Regions from separate parts of the Luteimonas lutimaris genome, predicted to be linked through region 2. Evidence: riboswitches for the same ligand, from Rfam matches in the RefSeq annotation. Region 2 holds a riboswitch; the other holds the start of a gene.
The links. Region 2 has a riboswitch for cobalamin ahead of ABD679_RS01175 (ribonucleoside-diphosphate reductase subunit alpha). Riboswitches for the same ligand answer to the same signal wherever they lie in the genome.

Region 1 (8,077 bases), on a different contig from region 2:
CTCGTCCCGCAGCAGGAGTCCCGTGAGCACCTACGCGCTCCAGTCCGTGTTCGCGCCGGCCTCGGTGGCCGTGGTGGGGGCGAGCCCGCGCGAGCGCTCGCTCGGGCGGCTGGTGCTGCGGCAGCTGCGCGACGGCGGCTTCACCGGGCCGGTGGGTCTGGTCAATCCGCATTACCGCGAGATCGACGGCATGGCGGCCGCTCCGCGGCTCGATGCACTGGGATTCGCGCCGGAGCTGGTGGTGATCGCCGTGCCGCCTGGGGACGTGGCGGCGGCCGCCGCAGCCGCGGCCGACAACGGCGCCAGGGCGGCGATCGTGCTGACCCGCGGCATGGGCGCGGGCGCGGGTTCGCACAATGCCGCGCTCGAGGCCGTCGCGCGGCCGCGCGGGCTGCGCGTCGTCGGCCCCAACTGCCTGGGCGTGATCGCGCCGCACGCCCATCTGTTCGCCAGCTTTGCCGCGCACCGGCCGCTGCCGGGCGACCTGGCGCTGGTGTCGCAGTCCGGCGCGGTGGCGGCGGGCATGCTGGAGTGGGCGCGCCCGCGCGGAATCGGGTTCTCGGCGGTGGCGGCGCTGGGCGACGCGCTCGACGTCGACTTCGGCGACCTGCTCGATTATTTCGCCGTCGATCGCCACACCCGCGCGATCCTGCTGTACCTCGAGCACGTGCGCGATGCGCGCAAGTTCCTCTCGGCCGCGCGCGCGGCGGCGCGCGGCAAGCCGGTGGTGGTGGTCAAGCCCGGCCGCCACGTCCGTGCGCCGGTCGATGCGCAAACCCACATCGCCCGCCTGGCCACGCCCGATGCCGCCTACGACGCGGCCTTCCGGCGCGCCGGCCTGCTGCGCGTGCATGCGCTGGACGAACTGTTCGCCGCGGCCGAAACGCTCTCGCACCTGGGCAACGTGCCCGGCAAGCGGCTGGCGGTGCTGACCAACGGCGCCGGTACCGGGATGCTGGCGCTGGACCGGCTGGTGGACCTGGGCGGTGTGCCGGCGGTGCTGTCGGCGCAGACGGTCGAAACGCTCGATGCCGCGTTCCCGCGCGGCTGGTCGCGGACGAACCCGGTCGACATGCTCGGCGACGCCGACGGCGAACGCTACTTCGCTGGCCTGCAGGCGCTGCTGGCCGACCGCGACAGCGACGCGGTGCTGGCGATGCACGTGCCGACGGTGCTGTCGCAGCCGCGCGACACCGCCGCCGCGGTGGTGCGCGCGCTGGAATCGCGGCCCGGCGGCGCGCGCAAGCCGACGCTGGCGGTGTGGGTGGGCGGAGACGAACAGGCCACGGCCGCGCTCAACGCCGCGGGCGTGCCGACCTACGCCTCGGAAGCCGAGGCCGTGGGCGGCTTCATGTATCTGGTGCGCCACCGCGAGGCGCAGCAGGCGCTGATGGAAACACCGCCGAGCCTGCCCGAGGATTTTGTCGTCGACAGCGAAACCGCACAGGCGGTGGTGGCCGAAGCGCTCGCCGGCGGGCGGGAGTGGCTGGAACCCGATGCGGTGTCGCGTCTGCTCGCGGCCTACGGCATCGCCTTCGTCCCCGCGCTGCCGGCGGCCGACGCGGACGAGGCGGTGCGCATCGCCACGCCACTGCTTGCCGAAGGCGGTACGGTCGCAGTGAAGCTGCTGTCGCCCGACATCGCGCACAAATCCGACGTCGACGGCGTGCGGCTGGACCTGGGCAGCGCTGACGCCGTGCGTGCTGCCGCGCAGGACATCTTGCGCCGTGCCCGCGCACGCCGTCCCGACGCGCGCATCGAAGGCGTGCTGGTGCAGCCGATGGCGCTGTGGCCCAGGGCGCGCGAGGTGATCACCGGCATCGCCGACGATGCCGTCTTCGGCCCGGTGATCGTGTTCGGCCGCGGCGGCACCGCGGTGGAGGTGATCGACGACAAGGCGCTGGCACTGCCACCGCTGGACCTGCGGCTGGCGCACGAGCTGGTCGCGCGCACCCGCGTGTCGCGCATCCTCAAGGCCTACCGCGACGTGCCCGCAGCCGACGAAGACGCGCTGGCGCTGGTGCTGGTCAAGCTCGCGCAGCTGGCGGCCGACATTCCCGCCGTGCGCGAGCTCGACATCAATCCGCTGCTGGTGGACGCCGACGGCGTGGTCGCGCTGGATGCGCGCGTGGCGGTGGCGCCGTCGCGGCAGCTGCATCGCGGCCGCGGCCATCCGCGCTTCGCGATCCTTCCGTATCCGAAGGAGTGGGAACGCAGCATCACCCTGGCCGACGGCCGCGAAGCATTCGTGCGCCCGGTGCGGCCGGAGGACGACGCGATGTTCCGCGCCTTCTTCGCGCGGGTGAGCGCGGAGGACCTGCGCCTGCGCTTCTTCCGCGCGGTGCGCGACTTCAGCCACGACTTCATCGCCCGGCTGGTGCAGCTCGACTACGCACGCTCGATGGCGCTGGTGGCGATCGACGCGGAAAGCGGCGAGATGCTCGGCGCCGTGCGCCTGCTGGCAGACGCCAACTTCGACCGCGGCGAGTACGGGATCATGGTGCGCTCCGACCTCAAGGGCGCCGGCATCGGCTGGAAGCTGATGGAGGCGATGATCGAGGTTGCGCACTGGCTCGGCCTCAACCTCGTCGAAGGCCAGGTGCTGCGCGAGAACAGCACCATGCTGTCGATGTGCCGGCACCTGGGGTTCACCGTGGTGCCCGATCCCGAGGACGCGACGCTGATGCTGGTGACGCTGCCGGTGGGCGACAAGACACAGGGGTCATCGGCCGCCACTGCGGGATAATCGGCGCATGCGCAAGATCCTCCACGTCGACATGGACGCGTTCTACGCGTCGGTCGAGCAGCGCGACGATCCGTCGCTGCGCGGGCGGCCGGTGGTGGTGGCCTGGCGCGGCGCGCGTTCGGTGGTGTGCGCGGCCAGCTACGAGGCGCGGGTGTTCGGCGTGCGCTCGGCGATGCCGGCGGTGCGCGCCGAGCGGCTGTGCCCGGACGCGGTGTTCGTGGCGCCGGACTTCGCGCGCTACAAGGCGGTGTCGCGGCAGGTGCGCGAGATCTTCCTGCGCCACACGGATCTCGTCGAACCGCTGTCGCTCGACGAGGCCTACCTCGACGTCACCGCGCCGAAGATTCCCTCGCCCAGCGCAACCGCCACCGCGCAGGCGATCCGCGCGCAGATCCGCGCGGAAACCTCGCTCACCGCCTCGGCCGGCGTGGCACCGAACAAGTTCCTGGCCAAGATCGCCTCGGACTGGAACAAGCCCGACGGCGTGTTCGTGGTGCGTCCGTCGCAGGTCGAGGCGTTCCTGACGCCGCTGCCGGTGGCGAAGATTCCCGGCGTGGGCAAGGTGATGGAGAAGAAGCTGGCGGAGCTGGGCATCGCGACCGTCGGCGATCTGCGCATGCATCCTGTCGAGGAACTGCAGTCGCGCTTCGGCAGCTTCGGGCGCCGCCTGCACCTGCGCGCGCAGGGCATCGACGAGCGCGCGGTGCAGCCGGACCAGCCGGTGCAGTCGATCTCGGCCGAGGACACCTTCGAACGCGACCTGCTGCTGTACGATTTCGAGGCCGACATCCGCCGCCTCGCCGAAAAGACCTGGCTGGCGACGCGCAGGACCGAGCGCGTCGGCCGCACGGTGGTACTCAAGCTCAAGACCGCACAGTTCCGGATCCTGACCCGCAGCCACACCCCGGAATTCCCGCCCGCGTCGCTGGAGGAACTGACCACGATCGCGCTGTCGCTGCGTGACCGCGTCGACCTGCCGCCGTCAACGCGCTACCGGCTGGTCGGCGTGGGGCTGTCGGGCTTCCGCGAGCGCGGCGAGGGCGACGGCCAGGGCAGCCTGTTCGACGACGACCTGCCGTCCGTCCCGGCGCCCCCGGATCGGTAGGAGCGGCTTCAGCCGCGAGCCCTTCGCCAACGCACCGGATCCATGGCGGCGTCGGCGGGTGGAATCCCTGCCGTTCCTCCCGGGCCTCGGCGCGGCGATATCCCGGGAGAAGAGCTCGCGGCTGAAGCCGCTCCTGCAGAAAAGCAGGGCGACGCGGTGCCGTGCGTCAGCGCGTCGGCGACCAGCGCAGGCTCAGGCCGTACTCGCGGCCGGGCTGGTTGTACCAGGCCACGGTTTCGTAATCGCGGTCGAACACGTTGTCCACGCGCGCCTCCAGCGTCCAGTCCGGATTGAAGGCATACGAGGCGCGCAGGTCGAACGTTGCGTAGCCGCCCAGGCGCACGGTGTTGGCGGCATCGTCGAAGCGGTGGCCGGCGCCCTTGAGGCTGGCGCCGAACGCGAACGCGCCGAACGCGCGGTCGACGTCGACGCGGCCGGTGTCGCGCGCGCGCCGGGCCAGCAGGTTGTCGCGTACCGGTCCGTTGCTGCGGTTGCGCGGGTCGGTGTGGCTGAGCTGGAGCGAGGCATCCCAGCCCAGCAGCGTGGTCGCGACCGTTGCTTCCGCGCCACGGATGCGCGCGTGCTCGATGTTCTGCGGCACGAAGTCCGCGTCGAGCGTGATCAGGTCGTCGACGGTGGTTTCGTACATGTCGAGCGTCCAGCGCCAGCCGTCCCGGTCCTGGCGGACGCCGAGGTTGGCCGTCTTCGAGCGCTCCGGTTCCAGCTCGGGATTGCCGCTGCCGAACGGGAAGTACAGCTCGTTGAAGGTCGGCGCCTTGAAGCCGGTGGCGTAGCTCGCGTTGAGGCGAAGGCCGGAGCCGAGCGCCATGCCCCAACCCAGCCCGCCGGTGGTGTGGTTGCCGAACTGTTCGTTGTCGTCGTTGCGCACGCTGGCCTGCAGCCGGTGCGCGCCGAACGAGCCCTGGTATTCGACGAAGCCGCCGACGTTGTCGCGCTCCTTGACGGTATAGGCGGTCTCGCTTTCGATCGTGTCCTGCAGCCAGTCGACGCCGACACTGATCAAATGGCCATCGGAAACGCCGACGTCGGCCTGCACCGATGCCGAATCGCGCCTGGTGTCGATCGCGCCGACGTAGTCGCGCGTCCCGGCGTTGTGGTCGGCGAAGTAGGTGTCCGACTTGTCGTAGCTGCGGCCGACTTGGGCGGTCAGGCCGAAAGTGCTGGTCGGGTTGAAGGCCAGCTTGCCTCCCACCACCTGCTGGACGTTCTCCGTTTCGTTGCCGCCGAACAGCGTGCCATCGTATTCGTTGCTGCTTTCGGCGCGCAGTGCGTTGGCTTCCAGTGCGAGCGTGTCGGTCAGGTCGACGCCACCGCGCAGGCCGACGGAGCGGTTGCGGTAGCCGTCGCGGTCGGGTTCGTCCGCGTAGCAGCCCTGGAACAGCGTCGCCGAGCCGTTGCAGGCATTGATGCCGTCGGTGCGCTGGTAGGCGACGTCGGCGCCGAACCAGCCGCGTTCGCCGCTGCCGCCGATGCCGGCGCTGCCTTCGCGCAGGCCGTGGCTGCCGATTCCCACGCGCAGGCGCGGGGTGAAGGCACCCGCGTCGCGGCGGGTGAAGATCTGGATCACGCCGCCGATCGCCTCGGAGCCGTACAGGCTCGAACGCGGGCCGCGCACGATTTCGATGCGGTCGACCTGGTCGATCGGCAGGTCCTGGAACGCGGTGAGCCCGGCGGTGGCCGAGCCGACGCGGACGCCGTCGACCAGGACCAGCACGTGGTCGGATTCGCTGCCGCGCATGAACACCGTGCTCAGCTTGCCCGGCCCGCCCTGGTTGCCAATGTCGATGCCGGCGCGGCCGCGCAGCAGGTCGGTGACGCTGCGCGCCTGGCTGCGCACGATCTCGTCGTGGCCGATGACCTGGGCCGGGAACAGGCTGTCGGCCAGGGCCACCTGCGTGCGGGTGGCGGTCACCACCACTTCGTCGAGGTCGGTGGCTGCCGCCTCGGCATGGGCCAGCGACGGGGCAAACAGGGTGCCGGCAATGGCCAGCGCGAGGATCCGGGACTGCATGGACGCTTCTCCATTCGCGTGCACCCGCGCACGCGAAACAGGGTGGAAAGCCTGCGCGGGATGCGCGGGGCCCTTGCGAGGCCGCGCAGGCGCGCACGGCGCTTGCGATGGACTCGCATCCGCTTGCGGAGAGAAGGACGGGGGCCGCGGGGTCGGGGCGAGGGCACGCGCCGGCATCGCCGCCACGATGCCCTCCGCATCGCAATCGGACGGGGTCGGTGGACCCCTGCTTCGTGGCCGGTCTCCGGACTGGCGAGTTGGAGTGCTGGACTCCGGCCGCGGCGCCTTCCCGTGCGGGCCCGTTGCGGGCCTGGACAGTGGCGGATGCGTTGGCGCGACTCACTTACCGTTGCGGGGGCAGTGCCGGAATGGTCGTGGCGCGATGCCCGTGGGGCACGCGGAAGACTTCACCGGCTTCCCGTTTCAACCCGTTGGCGGATGCCGCCGGGTCACCGCGAAGCGGGGCGATTGTACGCCATGGCGTGGCGGTGGGGTGCCGTTTGGACGGATGGCAGGGCGCTCCTGCAAGAGTTGCTTCAGCTGTGGGCGCCTGCACTCTCTTTGAAAGAGTTCTTCCGCCAATGAAGTCAGTGGGTGCTCCGATCGCCAGCCGAACCGCGATCTGACGGGCCCTGCTGCGGCCGGCAGGCCTTTGGGGGAATGTCCCCCGGCTTCCGCCTGCGGCGAAAGCCTCCTCCTTGATTTCCCCCAAAAGCCTGCCGGCCGCAACGGGGCATCGGATTGCAGGCTTGCGTGGATGGCCTTGCTTTGCTTCCCGTAGCAGCCGCCGCAACGCTTGCAGCGCGGGGACGGATGGCTTTGGGGCGAAATCAAGGAGGAGGCGGCGGCCGCAGGCCGTCGTCGGGGGACATTCGCCCCGGAGCCATCCGTACCCGCGCCCGGCGATCGCCTCGGTAGAGCTTTCGCTCTCCCCGGCAAAGAATCTTGGGAAAGAGCGGAATGCGGGATTGTTGTCGTCGACTGACCTCGACTTCCGGGCACCCGGTCTTCAAAGCCCGCGGCTGAAGCCGCTCCGGTGAAAGCGTTCAGTCGTCGGGCTGGTCGAAAAGGCGGGGCGACGGCATCGGGTCGTCTTCCTGCATCACCGTCGTGGTCACCGGCGCGGCGGCGGGACGGTTGCGCGGCGGCGGCAGCTCGGCGATCGCGGCTTCGGCGGCTTCCACCAGTTCCGCGCGGCGTTCACCGGGCACTTCCTGCCAGTGGCAGTCGCGCAGGGCGCCTTCCAGCGCGTAGAGCAGGTTGAGGCTGGGCCGGAAGCCGGCGCGCTTGACGCGCATGAAGGCGTCCACCGGTCCGGCTTCGGCCAGGTCCTCGGGCGTGCGCAGGCCGACCTGGCGCAGCCAAGCCGCGCTCTTCGGGCCGATGTTGCGCATTTTCAGCGGGGGCGTGCTCATCGGCGCGCTCCCGCATGCGGCGCGCGCTGCGGCCGCTTCGGACTGCATGGAAATCCATGGCCATGCCGCGTGGGTGTGGCGGCTTCCCGCCCGATCATGCGCAGCTTCATTCGTCTACCCCAATGACCGCACGTAGATGCGTGCGATCTCTTCCAGTCCCCTCTGGTCTTCAACGTCGAAACGGTCCGGATCCGGACTGTCGAGGTCGAACACGCCCACCAGCGCGTCGTTGCGCAGCAGCGGCACCGCCAGTTCCGAGCGCGAGGCGGAGTCGCAGGCGATGTGACCGTCGAAGGCATTGACGTCGGCCACGCGCTGGGTCTGCCCGCTGCGCGCGGCCGCGCCGCACACGCCCTTGTCGAGCGGGATGCGGATGCACGCCGGCTGGCCCTGGAACGGGCCAACGACCAGCTCGTTGCCGTCGAAGAAATAGAAGCCGACCCAGTTGAGCCGCGGCAGCGCGTGGTACACGAGTGCCGACAGGTTGGCAGCGTTGGCGATGCGGTCGCGCTCGCCGGCGACCAGCGCGCGGGCCTGCTCGGCCAGTTGCGCGTACTGCTCGGGCTTGCTGCCGCTTAGACTGTGCGCGGTGAACATGCCCTGCAGTCTAGCAGCGATGGCCGCGCGGGCCTTCCGCGCGGGACACGCGGGAACGGAGGCGCGATGACCGGACCGGATGACGCACGCGAACCGCGGATGGCCGACGGCTTCGTCCATCGCGGCCGCAACGTGACGCGGCTGGAGGCCTTCGTCGATGCCGCGTTCGCATTCGCGGTGAC
Region 2 (8,077 bases):
GAACAGGTCAAAGCGCTTGCCGCCGGCAAGGGCGCGACGCCCGGCCAACTGGCGCTGGCGTGGGTGCTGGCCCAGGGTGACGACATCGTGCCGATCCCGGGCACCAGGCGCCGCAGGTACCTGGAGGAGAACGCCGGAGCGCTCGACGTCACACTGGACAAGGCGGACCTGGCCGCGATCGGCGCCGCCTTCCCACCCGACGCCGCGGCGGGCCCGCGCTACACCGAGGCGATGATGGGGCTGGTCAACGGCTGATCGGAGACCCGGGCGTGATTGCAGGTTCCAGCAACGCTTTCCGCCGGGAATCCCCGGCGGAAACCCCTGCCGGTGTCAGCGATTATTGAGAACGATTCTCATGCATGGAAGAATCCGGGCACGCCCGCCACGGCCGACCCCTCGACCGGAGCCGCCATGCCACAACGTCCCGTTTCCCGCCCGGCGCCCCGTCGTGTGCCGGGCCTGCTGCAGGCGTTTCTTGCGCGGATGCTCGCGCCCTGATGCCAACGCGCACGCCCGCCGCCCGCGTGGCGGCGGGCGTGAAACCTGCATGCCCGTGTTCCACAACATTTTGTGTTGACAAAATAATTGGCCACGATATGTTGTGTCCGTCGGTTCCGGTGGCGCCCGCCACCGGATGAAAAGGGAAGCCGGTGCGGACGCCTCCAGGGGTCCCATTCCGGCGCTGCCCCGCAGCGGTAATTGGAAACGACCGCCGTCATTGGCACTGGGATGCATCAGGTCCCGGGAAGCGACGGCCAGTAGGAGGAACGGGCTGTTGTAGGAGCGGCGGACGCCGCGAACGCTTTTCCGGATCCGAAAAGCTCGCGGCTTCCGCCGCTCCTACAGGGCCCGACCCGCGTCCACGAGCCCGAAGACCTGCCGACAGCCGCGCGAATGCACGACGCGCGGTGCCGGCCGCGGAATCTCCGGGGGGAGATGGCTGGCGAAGCAGCCCCGGACGCGGCTCGCCCGCGCAGTCCCGGTCCCTGCGACGCCGCCCCAGCATCCTCGGGATTCCAACGCCATCCGGCCTTTCGCGGGAAGGGCCGGGCGCGTGCGCGACGCGTGGAGGACCCCATGACCCAGACCCAGACGCAGGCCGACACCGAGCCGGTCGCCGACCGGATTTCCGATGCCCGCCCCGATGCCCGCCCCGATGCTGCTCCCGTTCCCGCCCGGGCCACCGCGCAGGCCGCGCCCGGCCCGGCCGCGCCGGATGCCACGGACGGCGACGACGCCATCCCCCCGCCGAGAACCACCGACATGCCCACCGCCACCCCCACAGGCCAGGCGGTCGCCACCTGGATCACCAAGGAAGCCGGCAACCGCCGCATCCCGTACGATCGTGCGCGCCTGGAGCGCAGCATCGACCGCGTGCGCGCCGAGTTCCCGCAGCTGGACGTCGCCGACTACAAGCGCAGCGTGTTCGGCTTCGTCGAGCGCAAGGACGCGGTCAACGCCGACGACCTGGTCGACCACTTGATCCGCGAGGCCGAGGCGCGCGTGGACGTCACCGCGCCGGAGTGGGAACAGTTCGCCGCGCGCCTGTACCTGCACCGGCTGTACAAGCGCGCCAGCCGCAACCGCTTCTACGACACCGAGCAGAAGTACGGTTCCTACGTCGGCCTGCAGGAAAGCCTGGCCGACCGCAACGTCTACTCCAACGACATCCTGCGCGCGTACTCGAAGGAAGAGCTGCAGGAAGCCGGGCGCATGATCGACCCGGAACGCGACAAGCTGTTCGCCTACAACGGCCTGTACCTGCTGGCCACGCGCTACCTGGCCACCGACACCTCGCGCGAGGTGTACGAGTTGCCGCAGGAGCGCTGGCTCACCATCGCGCTGTACCTGATGCAGGAAGAGAAGCCCCGCGAGCGCCGCATGCAGCTGGTCGGCGAGGCCTACTGGGCGCTGTCGAACCTGTACATGACCGTGGCCACGCCGACGCTGCAGAACGCCGGCAAGACCGGCGGCCAGCTGTCGAGCTGCTTCATCGACACCGTCGACGATTCTCTGCAGGGCATCTACGACTCCAACACCGACATCGCGCGCGTGTCCAAGGGCGGCGGCGGCGTGGGCGCCTACATGGGCTACGTGCGCGCCTCGGGTTCGGCGATCCGCGGCGTGCCCAACTCGTCGGGCGGCGTGGTGCCGTGGATCAAGCAGCTCAACAACACCGCGGTGTCGGTCGACCAGCTCGGCCAGCGCAAGGGCGCGGTGGCGGTGTACCTGGACGTGTGGCATCGCGACATCGAGGCGTTCCTGGACCTGCGCCTGAACAACGGCGACCAGCGCCTGCGCGCGCACGACGTGTTCACCTCGGTGTGCATCCCGGACCTCTTCATGGAAGCCGTCGAGCGCCGCGGCGACTGGTACCTGTTCGATCCGTATGAAGTGAAGCGGATCAAGGGCTGGTACCTGCAGGACTTCTTCGATGAAAAGAAGGGCGAGGGCTCGTTCCGGCAGAAGTACGAGGAGGTCGTCGCCGACGAGCGCATCGCGCGCAGGACGGTCAAGGCGATCGACCTCTTCAAGCGGATCATGGTCAGCCAGCTGGAGACCGGCAACCCGTTCATGTTCTACCGCGACGAGGTCAACCGGAAGAACCCGAACAAGCACGCCGGCATGGTGTACTCAAGCAACCTGTGCACCGAGATCCTGCAGAACATGAGCCCGACGCGGTTGATGCAGGAGATCATTTCCGGCAACCAGATCGTCACCACCAAGAAGGCCGGTGACTTCGTCGTGTGCAACCTGTCGTCGATCAACCTCGGCCGCGCCGTGGTGCCACCGGCGGGCCAGGGCGACCTGATCACCGACGTGCTCGAGCGCCTGATCCCGATCCAGGTGCGCATGCTCGACAACGTGATCGACCTCAACGCCCTGCCGGTGCCGCAGGCCACGATCACCAACCAGAAGTACCGCGCGATCGGCCTGGGCACGTTCGGCTGGCACCACCTGCTGGCGCTCAAGGGCATCGAGTGGAACGCGAAGGCCGCCGAGGACTACAGCGACGCGCTGTACGAGCGGATCAACTTCCTGACCGTGCAGGCCAGCATGGCGCTGGCGAAGGAGAAGGGCGCCTACAGCGTGTTCGCCGGCAGCGACTGGCACACCGGCGCCTACTTCCGCGACCGCGACTACAACAGCCCGCAGTGGCTCGAGCTGGCCGCGCAGGTTGCCGTCAACGGCGTGCGCAACGGCTGGCTGATGGCGATTGCGCCGAACATGTCCACCGCGCAGATCGCCGGTTCCACCGCGTCGATCGACCCGATCTTCTCGGCGTTCTACTACGAGGAGAAGAAGGACTACCGGCGCCCGGTCGCCGCGCCCGGGCTGTCGCTGGAGACCTGGCCGTTCTACGAGAAGGGTGCCTACAAGGTCGACCAGTTCGCCTCCGTACGCCAGAACGCGCGCCGCCAGCGCCACGTCGACCAGTCGATCAGCTTCAACTTCTACGTGCCCAGCACCATCCGCGCCAGCATCCTGCTGGAGCTGCACATGACCGCCTGGCGGGAAGGCATGAAGACCACGTACTACGTGCGCTCCAACGATATCGACATCGCCGAGTGCGAGTGGTGCAGTAGCTGAAAACGCATTCGCGCTTTCAGCTTCCACGGTTCGCGTTGCGAACCGTGGACCCTGCATCACCAGCACCCACACCCCTGCGCCTTCGGCGCGCCCCCCTGACTCAGGGGGGCTTTCCTCCAGAACGTCCGCGCCGCTGCGCGTAACAGAAACACGAGAAAACACACATGTCCGCCACCGCACCGCTTACTTCCACGCCGCTCGACCGCATCAGGATCCTGGAGCCGCGCCACCCCAACCGCTCGACCGGCATCATCAACGGCCGCACCAGCGGCATCCTCAACTGGAACGACATCCCGTACCCGTCGTTCTACCGCGCCTACAAGGAACTCTCGACCAACTTCTGGATCCCGGACGAGGTCGACATGAAGAGCGACGCCAAGCAGTACGGCGAGCTCTCGGCGCGCGAGAAGAACGCCTACGACTCGATCATCGGCCTGCTGGCGACGCTCGACTCGCCGCAGACGCGCTTCATCTACAACGTCGCCGAGTACATCACCGACCCGGCCGCGCACGCCAACGCCGCGATCATCGGCCAGCAGGAGGTGATCCACAACGAGAGCTACAGCTACGTGCTGGCCTCGATCACCGACCTGGCCAACCAGAACCGGATCTTCGAGATCGCGCGCACCCACCCGACGATCCTCAAGCGCAACGCGCCGATCATGGATTCCTACGACGAGTTCATGCGCGAGAAGACCGCCGAGACCCTGCTGCGCTCGCTGATCCAGTCCTCGATCCTGGAGGGCATCAACTTCTATTCCGGCTTCGCCTACTTCTACAACCTGGTGCGCCAGAACCGGATGACCGGCACCGGCAAGATCATCAGCTTCATCAACCGCGACGAGCTGGCCCACACCAAGTTCATCAGCGAGGTGATCCGCGCCATCGTCGGCGAGAACCCGGAACTGCAGACCGACGAGCTGACCGACTACGTGCACGGCGCCTTCAAGCACGCGATCGAACTCGAAGTGCAGTGGACCGGTGAAGTGCTCGACGGCATCGACGGCATCGACGTCGACGAGATGGTCCGCTACGTGAAGTACCGCGCCAACAAGATGGCCGGGATGCTGGGCATCGAGAAGCTGTACTCGGAGTCCACCGAAAATGTGATGCCGTGGATCAAGGCCTACGCCGACAACTTCACCGAGACCAAGACCGACTTCTTCGAGATGCGCAACGCGTCGTACAAGAAGACGAACGCGGACAACGGGTTCGACGATCTTTGATGGCCGGGATCCGGGATCCGGGATCCGGGATCCGGGATCCGGGATCCGGGATCCGGGATTCGGGATTCGGGATTCGGGATTCGAAGATGCGCCTCGTTCCTGCCATCCCGCCTGTCATCCCGAGCGCAGCGAGGGATCTCGGCCCCGGCGCAGCAATCAGATCCCTCGCTGCGCTCGGGATGACAGGGCGCGCCTACTTCCAATTCCTGATCCCGAACCCCTAACCCCAATCCCCAATCCCCGCCCCCATGCGCATCCTCATTGCCTTCGCCTCGCTCAGCGGCAACACCCGCGACCTCGCGCGCATGGTGCGCGCGCGCTGCGAGGCGCGCGGGCACGCGGTGACCTGGATCGAGACCGACATCCAGGGCCTCGCCGTGGCCGGGCCCGACCCGTGCCACGACCTGTACTTGCTCGGCTCGTGGAGCGACAACGCCGGGCGCACGCCGCCGGAGATGAAGCGTTTCATCGCCGAGCTGGTCGACGCGGTCGGCAAGCCCGGCAACCTCGCAGTATTCGGCACCGGCGAGACGCAGTGGGGCGACGAGTACTACTGCGGCGCCGTACGGCGGATGGCCGCGTTCTTCGGTTCGCGTCATCCGCGCCTGGAGATCGAGCAGATGCCGCACGGCGAACGCGACGCATTGAAAGTCCAACGCTGGACCGACCGCATCCTGGATTCCACCGAGACCACCGACCATGCAGACCCTGCACGCCGCTTCGCCTGACGACTACGCCGCCGCGCTCACCGCGCATCCGCGCCTGCTGGTGGACTACCATAAGGACGACTGCGCCGGCTGCCGCATGCTCGACATGTCGCTGCGCAAGTTTGCCGACAACCCGGCGGCGGCCGGGGTCGTGCTGCTCAAGGTGAAGCTGGAAACCGTCGGCGAGGATTTCTTCCGCGGCCTTGGCCTGCGGCAGACGCCCACGCTGTCGCTGTTCGCCGACGGCAGCGAGGCCGCACGTTTGCCCGGGTTCCAGACCCCGGCGCAAATCGAAGCCGCCGTCGGCCGGAATTTCGGTTGACCACACCCCTCGCAAGATCGATACAAGGAAGTTTTCACGCATGGAACGCAACATCGTCAACATCGTCGGGGCCGTCTTCCTGCTGGTTGGCCTCGCGCTTTTCGCCTTCAGCGGCTCCGCCTTCCTGCGGCACGAGCAGGGCAGCTGGATACCGGTCCTGCTCGGCCTTGCGTTCGCGCTCGTGGGTGGCGGCATCCTCGGATACGGCATCGCCGCGAAACGCCGACGGGCCTGGCTCCTGGCCAACGGCCGCCCGGTGCCGGCCATCTTCGACCACGTCGAGGTCAACACGACCGTGGCCGTCAACGACAAGCACCCCTTCCGCATCGTCGGCCACTGGCACGACCACACGCGCAACGAGCTGCACGTGTTCCGCAGCGCCAACCTCTGGGTCGACCCGAGTCCCTTCGTCACCGACGGACAATCCCTGCGGGTGCTGGTCGACCCCGGCAAGCCCTCGCGCTACCACATGGACATCTCCTTCCTGCCCAAGGTTCGCGGCTGACACCGGCGCGAGAACCGGGCATCGCCCTTCTCCACGAGTCCGATCCGCATGTCCACAAACGACGAACCCCACCGTCCCGTCGAGGCCAGGCTGCCGCAGATGGTCTTCCCCGACCACACCAACCACCTGGGCACGCTGTTCGGCGGCCAGGCGCTGGCGTGGATGGACATGGCCGCCTTCATCGCCGCTTCGCGCTACGCGCGGCGCACGGTGGTCACCGCGCGCTCGGAGCAGGTGGACTTCAAGCTGCCGATCCGCCAGGGCCAGCTGGTGGAAGCCATCGCCCGCGTGGTCGAGGTGGGCAACACCTCGATGCAGGTGGAGGTGGAGCTGGTCGCCGAAGACCTGCTCAGCGGCGAGCGCGAACTGTGCACGCGCGGGCGCTTCGTGATGATCGCGCTCGACGCGCGCGGGCGGCCGACCACGGTCGCGGCGCTGCCGACGGCCTGAGCCGCCGCACACGCGACCGGGACGAATGCCCGACGCCGCTTCGATGGCCAGGCGCCACTGCGTCGCATGCGCGGTAGCATCGGCGCATCTTCCGTCGAAGGACACCACCATGCGCCTCGCCCACCGCATCTCCCCCCTGCTGCTGGCCCTGCTGGCCGGCCCGCTGTCCGCCGTCGCGCAGGAGGCGGCACCGGCGCAGCGGCCCGAGGTCGCCGCCGCCGCGCAGAAGCTGCAGCAGCCGGTGGTCGACTGGCGCCGCGACTTCCATGCCCACCCGGAGCTGTCCAACCGCGAGGAGCGCACCTCGGCCGCGGTCGCCAAGCACCTGCGCGCGCTCGGACTGGAGCCGCGCACCGGCATCGCCCACCACGGCGTGACCGCGGTCATCAAGGGCGGCAAGCCCGGCCCGAAGCTCGCGCTGCGCGCCGACATGGACGCACTGCCCGTGACCGAGCAGACCGGCCTGCCGTTCGCATCGAAGGTCACGACCACCTTCAACGGCCAGCAGACCGGTGTGATGCACGCCTGCGGCCACGACGCGCACACCGCGATCCTGCTCGGCGTGGCCGATGCGCTGGTCGCGATGCGTGACGACCTGCCGGGCGAGGTGATGCTGGTGTTCCAGCCGTCCGAGGAAGGCGCGCCGGGCGACGAGGAGGGCGGCGCCTCGCTGATGCTCAAGGAGGGCCTGTTCAAGGACTTCAGGCCCGACGCGATGTTCGGCCTGCACGTGTTCTCGTCTGTGCAGGCCGGGCAGATCGCGGTACGCGGCGGCCCGCTGATGGCCGCCTCCGACCGCTTCAGCATCACCGTCAACGGCCGCCAGACCCACGGCTCGGCACCGTGGAACGGGGTCGACCCGATCGCCGCCAGCGCCGACCTGATCTCGACCGCGCAGACCATCGTCAGCCGCCGCACCAACATCTCGAAGCTGCCGGCGGTGGTGACCTTCGGCGCCATCCACGGCGGCATCCGCTACAACATCATCCCCGACAGCGTGGAGATGGTCGGCACCATCCGCACCTTCGACGACGGCATGCGCGAGGACATCCTCGCCGACCTGAAGAACGTGGCCGAACACGTCGCCGCCGCCCACGGCGCCACCGCGCAGGCGAACGTGCCCGATCAGACCGGCAACCCGGTGACCTACAACGACCCCGACCTGACCGCGCGCATGCTGCCGAGCCTGCAGGCCGTCGTCGGGACCGACAACGTCTACGAGCCGCCGCTGCAGATGGGTGCCGAGGACTTCGCCTATTACGCCAAGGAGGTGCCG

Region 1: linked by a shared signal. The riboswitch ahead of btuB (TonB-dependent vitamin B12 receptor) and the one ahead of ABD679_RS01175 (ribonucleoside-diphosphate reductase subunit alpha) in region 2 are both predicted to bind cobalamin.

What each region holds. Positions count from the first base shown of each region.
Region 1 covers NZ_BAAAZU010000010.1:62,623-70,699, reverse strand. The annotation lists gene ABD679_RS09685 (bifunctional acetate--CoA ligase family protein/GNAT family N-acetyltransferase) at 23-2,746, shown strand; gene dinB (DNA polymerase IV) at 2,754-3,851, shown strand; gene btuB (TonB-dependent vitamin B12 receptor) at 4,018-5,883, opposite strand; cobalamin riboswitch at 6,102-6,355, opposite strand; gene ABD679_RS09670 (TfoX/Sxy family protein) at 6,930-7,298, opposite strand; gene ABD679_RS09665 (GAF domain-containing protein) at 7,413-7,895, opposite strand; gene ABD679_RS09660 (TMEM175 family protein) at 7,962-8,077, shown strand, end outside.
Region 2 covers NZ_BAAAZU010000001.1:247,027-255,103, reverse strand. The annotation lists gene ABD679_RS01180 (aldo/keto reductase) at 1-255, shown strand, start outside; cobalamin riboswitch at 593-898, shown strand; gene ABD679_RS01175 (ribonucleoside-diphosphate reductase subunit alpha) at 1,078-3,591, shown strand; gene ABD679_RS01170 (ribonucleotide-diphosphate reductase subunit beta) at 3,756-4,817, shown strand; gene ABD679_RS01165 (flavodoxin) at 5,066-5,545, shown strand; gene ABD679_RS01160 (thioredoxin family protein) at 5,517-5,846, shown strand; gene ABD679_RS01155 (hypothetical protein) at 5,887-6,351, shown strand; gene ABD679_RS01150 (acyl-CoA thioesterase) at 6,400-6,801, shown strand; gene ABD679_RS01145 (M20 family metallopeptidase) at 6,911-8,077, shown strand, end outside.